2 regions of the Rhodococcus sp. PD04 genome follow, and region 2 is predicted to be linked to the other one. Evidence: riboswitches for the same ligand, from Rfam matches in the RefSeq annotation. Region 2 holds a riboswitch; the other holds the start of a gene.
The links. Region 2 has a riboswitch for cobalamin ahead of U9J23_RS19095 (ABC transporter substrate-binding protein). Riboswitches for the same ligand answer to the same signal wherever they lie in the genome.
Positions count from the first base shown of each region.

Region 1 (3,849 bases), on a different replicon from region 2:
GATCTCGTCGCGCATCTGCCGCACGTACTCGCCGTGGTCGATCTCGCCTTTGCGCAGCGCGGCACGGGCCACCCGGATGCGGGTCGTCTGCGGGTACGAGCCGATCGTGGTCGTCGGCAGCAGTGGTAGATCGAGATGGCGACGCTGGATCTCGCGCCGTCGATCGGCGGGGGTGCGGGTGCGATCGGTGGAGATCGAGGCGAGGACACCGCGCACCCGATCGTTGCGTAGACGCGGATCCGACGCTCGTACCTGCGCGGCGGTACGGGCAGCGGCGAGTTCGTCGGTGACGGCGTCGCGCCCCGTACGCAGAGCGGTAGCGAGAGTGACTATCTCCGAGACCTTCTCGTCGCCGAAGGCCAACCACGTGCGCAGCGACTCGTCGAGATCCGGTTCTGCATCGATCGTGTACGGCACGTGCAGTAGTGAGCACGACGACGACACCGCCACGTCGGCTGCGGAACCGAGCAGTGTGGCCAGCGTCGCCAATGCCTGTTCGAGGTCGGTGCGCCAGACGTTGCGGCCGTCGACGACACCGGCGACGATGAGCTTGTCGGCGAGCTCGGGCAGACCTGCGATTCCGGTGGTGGTACCGGCTACCAGGTCGACGGCGAGGCCTTCGACTCCGGTGTGTGCGAGCCGCTCGAGCGCCGGCCCGAGGCTGCCGAAGTACGACGCGACGAGGATCGCCGGCCGCTTCTGTGACTGAGACAGCGCGTTGTACACCCGTCCGATCGCATCGAGGGCAGGTGCGTCGAGATCGCGGACCAACACCGGTTCGTCGAGCTGTACCCAGTCGACCCCGGTGTCGGCGAGCTGCGCCAACAGGTCCCGATAGAGGGAAACGAGCTCGTCGACACGGTCGAGCAACGGTCCTTGCCCGTCGACGGGCTTCGACAGCAGCAGGAACGTCAGTGGACCCAGGACCACGGGGCGAGCGGGCACACCGAGCTCGCGTGCCTGCGCGATCTCACCCAGAATCTTTGTGGCGTCGAGTTCGAAGACGGTGTCGGGTCCGATCTCAGGGACGAGGTAGTGGTAGTTGGTGTCGAACCACTTGGTCATCTCGAGCGGGGCGACCTCGTCGGTGCCGCGAGCGGCGGCGAAGTAACGGTCGAGGTCGTCGGGGTTACCCGCGACCCGGGCAGGCAACGCCCCGAGCATGACTGCTGTGTCGAGGACGTGGTCGTAGAACGAGAACGTTCCGACCGGGATCGAGTCCAGCCCGGCCGTGTGCTGACGTGACCACGTGTCGGCGCGCAGGTGCGCGGCAACCGATTCCAGACCCGCGCGGTCGAGGCGCCCGGCCCAGTAGGCTTCGGTGGCCTTCTTCAATTCGCGGTTCGGTCCGATGCGTGCGGAGCCGAGTACGGTGGCAGTGAACGGGGATGCTGTCGGAGCAGACATCAGGTTTTCTCCGGTGTTCGTCGCTGGGTGGTCTACCGCCCGACGAACGCGCATCCCGATACGAGCCCCGTGTTCTCGACCCGTGGTCGAAGGTGTTGCCGATCGGCGCGCGCCCATTCCACGAGGCGGCATACCGTCGGGCACGGCGTGCCCGACACGATCGGCAGGTCTTCGGACTTGCAGGCACCCATTCCCGACTGCGTCGGGGACGGACCTAGTGGCCGTCGCTTCCCGGACCCTGCTGGTCCAGTGCTCGGTGACGGCGGTCGTTCCTGCATACCGCTGCGGGACAGTCCCGGATTCCCACCGGGTTCCCTCTCACACCCGATACCTGTCGGCATCGGGTGCTTCGGCGCGCACACGAGGTCTTCGGGGCTCCTCACGACGACATGCGGCGAACCGATCGCAGCGCCGACTATACAAGGATCGCCTCTTTCCTCGGCATGCGTGGGCGCGACGACGCTCTACCAAGCCCGGAATGCGTTCCTCTGCCTACGAATTCGAGAGTGTGAGGACTGCCCGGTCGGCCCATACCCGGTGGAAGGGTCCGAGCCGCCGAGCCGGAGACAGCGAGACTCAGCCGGTCGCGGAGGTCGCCTCGGGGGAGTGCTCGGGCGAACGCCGGCGCCGCAGGAGACCGACCGCGACGTCGACGAGCAGGAATGCGAGCAGGCTCAGGCCCAGCAGCGGAGCGAACCACCCGACGGTCACCGCAGCAGCGACCACCGCGACGACGGTGACCGGGTGCAGGCGTCGCCACGTCCCACGCAGCGGTGGGCGCGCCACCCGGCGCGATCCGCGTGTGGGGCGACGCTGCCACCACAGCTGGTAGCCGCGCACGATCAGCGTGCCCAACGCGACCGCGAGAGCGAGCAACACCAGCTGGTTGAACAGCCCGAACAAGATGCCCATGTGCAAGGCGATGCCCCAGGTGGTGAGTTTGGCGGCCAGCGGCCAGTCCGCGAACGTGTTGGTGGCGGTCACCGCCCCGGTGGCCGGGTCGATCGCGACCGCGTCGGTGACGAACTGCCAGGGCTGGCGGGTTTCGGTGACGGTGACGGCGGTGTGACCGTCGGCCGGGATGCTCATCTCGACGTGTTCGGTGACCCGATGCTCGGCAGCGGCGGCAAGGACGCGGTCCAGAGCGCCGACGTTGCGACCGAGTGCGCCCGCATCGGCAACAGCGGCAGTATGGCCGTCGTGGCCGTCGTGTCCACCGGCTGCAGGCGCGGTGTCCGAGACGCCGAGGGTGGTATCGAGCGTCGGGGTGGTCCAGCTCAACGCGGTACGCAACTCGCCCACATTCGCCCCGGCATATGTGGACCAGGTCAACCCGGTGGCCGACAGGAAGATCAAGCCGACCGCGATCCACATGCCGGTGGTGCCGTGCCAGCCGAGGGTGCGGTTGCGGCCCCGGGCTGTGCGGTCGAAGGTCCACAGTCGCGCCGACTGCCGGGTGCGGGTGCGCTGGGTGCGGTAGCGCTGCACCCACAGGTACACCCCGCCCAGAGCGATGACCCACAACCACGAGGCGGCCAGTTCGCTGTAGATCCGGCCGGGCTCACCCAGATGCAGGTGCCGGTGCAGCTGGGAAATCCAGGTGCGTACCGGCAGCGCGCTGCTACTGCCGTAGACCACCGACTCCCCGGTCGACGAGGCGGTCGCGGGATCGATGAACACGGCAGTGCGTTCGGATTCACCGAGGGACGGATCGGTGAACAGCACCCGGGTGGTCTCACCGACCTCGGATGCCGGGCGTACCGCCGAGACGGTCAGGTCCGGGCGTAGTTGCTGTGCGGCGCGAACCTGCTCGGCGAGCGGCAGTGCCGGACCGGTGGAATCGACGTGCAGCAGGTCGCGGTAGAGCACCTGTTCGAGGGTCGGGGCGATCGCGTAGAGGCCCCCGCTGATCGTCGCGATCAGCAAGAACGGAGCCACCAGGATCCCGGCGTAGAAGTGCAGCCGCATGATCAGCGGCCGCATGCTGCGCGGCGGTGAAGAATCCTGCGCCGCAGGCCGGGCGGGCTCGGCGGCAGAATTGTCCGCGGCGATGGTGCCGCGGTCGAGTTCGGGAACGGACATGAGTGTGTCTCGATTCGGCTGTCGTGAGGTGCTCACCGTGTGCGCGTTTCTCGGCGGTGTCCGCGCAGAAGCACGGGCACCGCTGGAGATGCGGTCGGCGAGGTGACCGTCAGGAATAGCGGGCATCGAGGGGACTTGGCAGATCGAATCCGGTCGATGCCGCTGAGGGCACGCACGCCCTACACCCGGCACCTATCAGGGGGCGGAGGCGGGGCGGCGGAAGAAGAAAGTCGGACCCACCCCTCGGCGATCGCGTGCTCTCCCGCGCCGGGGACGGCGCAGCAGGCGGATCAGGGAGGGAAGGTCGGCTACGCCGCGGTCGGCGGTCCGCGGGTACCGGCGGCGGCGCCGGCCAACAAC
Region 1 is NZ_CP142144.1:415,720-419,568, forward strand. It holds gene metE (5-methyltetrahydropteroyltriglutamate--homocysteine S-methyltransferase) at 1-1,407, opposite strand, end outside; cobalamin riboswitch at 1,571-1,755, opposite strand; gene U9J23_RS26175 (PepSY-associated TM helix domain-containing protein) at 1,984-3,489, opposite strand; gene U9J23_RS26180 (hypothetical protein) at 3,798-3,849, opposite strand, start outside.
Region 1: it holds a riboswitch for cobalamin, as region 2 does, so the genes downstream of both, metE (5-methyltetrahydropteroyltriglutamate--homocysteine S-methyltransferase) here and U9J23_RS19095 (ABC transporter substrate-binding protein) in region 2, are expected to answer to the same signal.

Region 2 (3,849 bases):
CACACCCGCACGCCCGAGACCCGCCAGGCCTGCGGTGAAGCCACTCGCTCCGCCGCCGCCGATCACCACGACGATCGCCACGCCGAGACTCGCGCCGGAACTGGCACCGAGGATGAACGGGTCCGCCAGAGCGTTCCGGAACAGCGTCTGCATCTGCAGACCCGCGATCCCCAGCGCCGCCCCGACCGCGATCGCGGTGATCGTTCGCGGTAGCCGCAGGTCACGAACCACCATGCTCCAGCGCGGATCCGATGCTTCCTGGCCGAACAGGACCCGGAGGGTCTCGCCGAGCGGCACCGTCACCGAACCCAGTGTCACCGACAGAATCGTTGCCGCCGCCAGTCCCACGATCAGCGCCGTGAACACGAGCGAGACCCGTCCGGTCCCCGGCGGCGAATCGGGCGCGGACTCGGTCGCGGCAGGGGACGCCCCGAGCACGGCGGTCATGCCGGTAGCTGCTGGTAGAACGTGAACTCGTGGTCGGGCAACAGGTCGGGATGCAGAATTGCCACGAGGTCCGAGAGGATCAGATCGGGTCGCAAAACGCCCCGCTCGTAGAAGTCGTTGCCCCCGTTGGGGCCGAGAGCCTTGTTCGCGTTCCATACCCGGCCGGTGCCGACAGCGGCCAGCGAGCGGTACCGTTCGTCGTCGGCGAGTGCGTCACCGATCGACGTCCAGTTGTTCACCACGAGCCAGGTCGGCGCATCGGATGCTTCGGCGACCACAGCCTCGAAGTCGAGGGGAAGCGAGCCGGCGGTGGTCACGTCCTGCCACGGCCACTGCGCACCGGCGTCGCTGAACAACCGGCCCATGAAGCTGCCGCCGGAGGACATGTACCACGTGCCCTGTGCCATCCCACCCAGCAGAACGGGAGCCGGTTCCACGTCGGAGGCTTTCGCCGCCACATCGAGATAACGGTTCCGGATATCGTCGTAGACCTGTGCCGCCTCTTTCTCCTTGCCGGTCAGCGCGGCCATCACCTTGATCCACTCTGCGCGTCCCAGCGGAGATGCCTCGAGCCACTCGGCATTGGCGACCACGCCGATTCCGGCCTCCCGCAGCTGGACGTAGGCGGGATCGTCGGAGCCGCCGGTCATGAGAACGTCGGGTGCAGCGAGCACCACGGCTTCGGTGTCGATGTTGCCGCCCGCGGCATACTCGGCGACGGCGCCCGATTCGATGCGTTCGATCACGGCCGGGTCGGAGACATAGGAGCCGTTCGAGACGCCGCTGAGGACGTCGAGCGCATCGAGTTCGGTCACCAGTGGCAGGTGGGTGGTCGAACCGGAATACAAGCTCGTGATCGGCACCTGAATCTGCTGGGCCGCGGCCAGCTCGCCCGACAGCTCCGGAGCAGGTGCACCGCACTTGACCAGCACGTACGACTCCGGCGGTGCCGCGGAGAACGGTTCGTTCACGGTGAGAACCTGGTAGCTCTTCTCGTAGGTGATCGAAAAGTTCTCGGCGTCGACGATCTCGGACTTGTCGGGGAAATAGTCGACCGAGGGGTCGAAGTCGGTGATACACCCGTCCGAGGCGTCGTTCTCGGTATCGGATGCGGTCGTCGAACACCCGGCGAGCAGAAGACTCGCCGAGGTCAGCGCGACCAGGAGCTTCGGGAAGGCTGCGCGTACACGCATGGCGATTACGCCCTCTCTCGGGGAAGTCCGCCCCGGGCAAGGAGGTACGGCGACGGGAGTATCTGGCTCCCGGAGATCGCTCTCCGGTCACAGTGGCGGGACCGCGCCGGAATCGCACCGGCTTCCTCTGGCGTCATCGTAATGACGGTGCCGAAATTAGCACACGCCGTGATACCAGTTCACGGTCGAGTGCGTACCCATCGCCGCTCCCGGGTGTCGAAAGCGGCGAGACCGAGACGCTCGAACTCGTCGAGCCACCCCCGCATCGGCCACCAGCCCCAACGTTGGTGGAACAGCGCGGCGTTGGTGAGGATGTCGTCGAGATGCTCGACCGGTGGGTTCGATACCGGGTGGTACTGGTGGAAGGCGTGGGCGCCGCCGACCCAGGCCATCGGCACTCCGGCACGCGCGGCCTTCTGCCCGAAATCGGTGTCCTCGCCGCCGTATCCGCTGTAGGCGGTGCAGAACCCGCCGATGCGGTCCCACACGAGCGACCGGGACGCGAACGACAGCGACCAGAACAATTCGTGCCTGTCGTCCAGCACGATCTCACCCGAGGAGGGGAACGGACGGGCCGGATGCGGATCGATCGAGTCGCCGAGCCGGTCGAGGTCGTAGCCGCCGGCACCCGGTTCGGACAGATAGGTGACCGGACCGCTGAGCAGCGCAGCCGGGTGCCGGCCGGCCGCCTCGACATATCGTTCGATCAGGTCGGGAGCGGGGATGCAGTCGACGTCGAGGAAGACGAGCAGATCCGACGACGCCGTCCGCGCACCCAGATTCCGCGCCTCTCCGACCGGCAGTTTCGAGGAGTCGACGTCCATCTCCACCACCCGCGCCGACGATCCCGCAGCAGCGACGACCTCTGCGACCTGCGGATCACCCATCGCGACGACGATGTGCTCGTCGGGTGTCCGGGTGCTGCGTGCGAGGCCGTCGAGTTGCCGTCGCAGATGCGTGCTGCGACTCGCGGCGACGGTGACGACCGAGACCGTCACGATCTCTCCGCCAGCTCGTCCAGGATCGCCGCCGCACGTGCCGCGGCACCGTCGACCTGCCAGCGTTTCCATTCGACGGGGCCGAGGCCGCGTGCTCGCTCGATCAGTTCGGGCCAGCGGTTCGGGTCGGGCCACCCGTCGAGACCCACCGTCAGTCCGGCCTTCTCCAGAGCCGTTGCGGTGGAACGCTGTTCGTCGAACGGACGGGGTTCGGCGATCACGACCGCAGGTCGCGCGGCGGCCGCGATGTCGGCGACGGTGTTCTGGCCCGCATGCCCGATCACGACGTCGGCGCCGGTGAGGACGGGCCACGGATCGTCGATCCACGGGCCGCCCGCGACACCGAGACCCTCCCACTCGTACTGGGGGAAGCGCGACGAGAACCGGTGCAGATCGTCGACGGTGATCGACGATCCGCCGCTGCCGCTCATGACGAGGACCCTCGGCTTCTCACCGGCTGTGCGGGTGGGAGACGGGCGTCCGTCGAAACGGCTGATCCCGCCGACGTACGAGGTGGCGTACGAGCGCAGCCAGTGCGGATCGTAGACGTCCTGCGACCACGGTGCGATGAGATGGTCGGCGACGCGGTAGGCCAGCGTGTGGGCGGTATCGGTGCGCTCGCCCGGCATCGCGAGCACCACGACGGGGATCCCGTACAAGCGGGCGAGGAGCGTCACCTCCACCGACACGTCCACCACCAGCAGGCTCGGGCGGGTCGCGGCGATCCACGACCCCAGTGCGTGCATGCGTTCGCGGAGACCGTCGTCGTGGGTGGGAACCCAGTGGAGGACGTCGTGGGCCGTCGGGTCCTGCGCGGTGTCGACGGCGAGGTCGTCGCGGGGGAGCAGCACGACGTCGTCGAAGGCGTCGGCGGCAGTGCCGAGCGGCGCCGACGACAATGCCGTCACCGGCGTCCGCAGATGCGCGCAGATGCTGCTCGCGCGGGTGCGGTGTCCGTGCCCGTGATGATGGATGTAGTAGCCGATCATGCCGCTCCCGCGAGTTCCCGATACAGCGAGACGTAGGCATCGACCATCGTGCGTTCCGAACAACGCTCCTCCGCGCGGGCTCGGGCGGAGGCACGGGACAGACGGACCGCGCGGGGTATCGCCGCGGCCAGGCCGTCGATGTCGTCCGGCGCGACCAGGCATCCGCTGCTCTCGTCGACGACCTCCGGGATGCCGCCGCGCGCGAAGGCCACCACGGGTGTC
Region 2 is NZ_CP142143.1:4,164,383-4,168,231, reverse strand. It holds gene U9J23_RS19100 (FecCD family ABC transporter permease) at 1-447, opposite strand, end outside; gene U9J23_RS19095 (ABC transporter substrate-binding protein) at 444-1,640, opposite strand; cobalamin riboswitch at 1,681-1,801, opposite strand; gene U9J23_RS19090 (glycosyltransferase family 2 protein) at 1,820-2,638, opposite strand; gene U9J23_RS19085 (glycosyltransferase) at 2,635-3,627, opposite strand; gene U9J23_RS19080 (glycosyltransferase family 4 protein) at 3,624-3,849, opposite strand, start outside.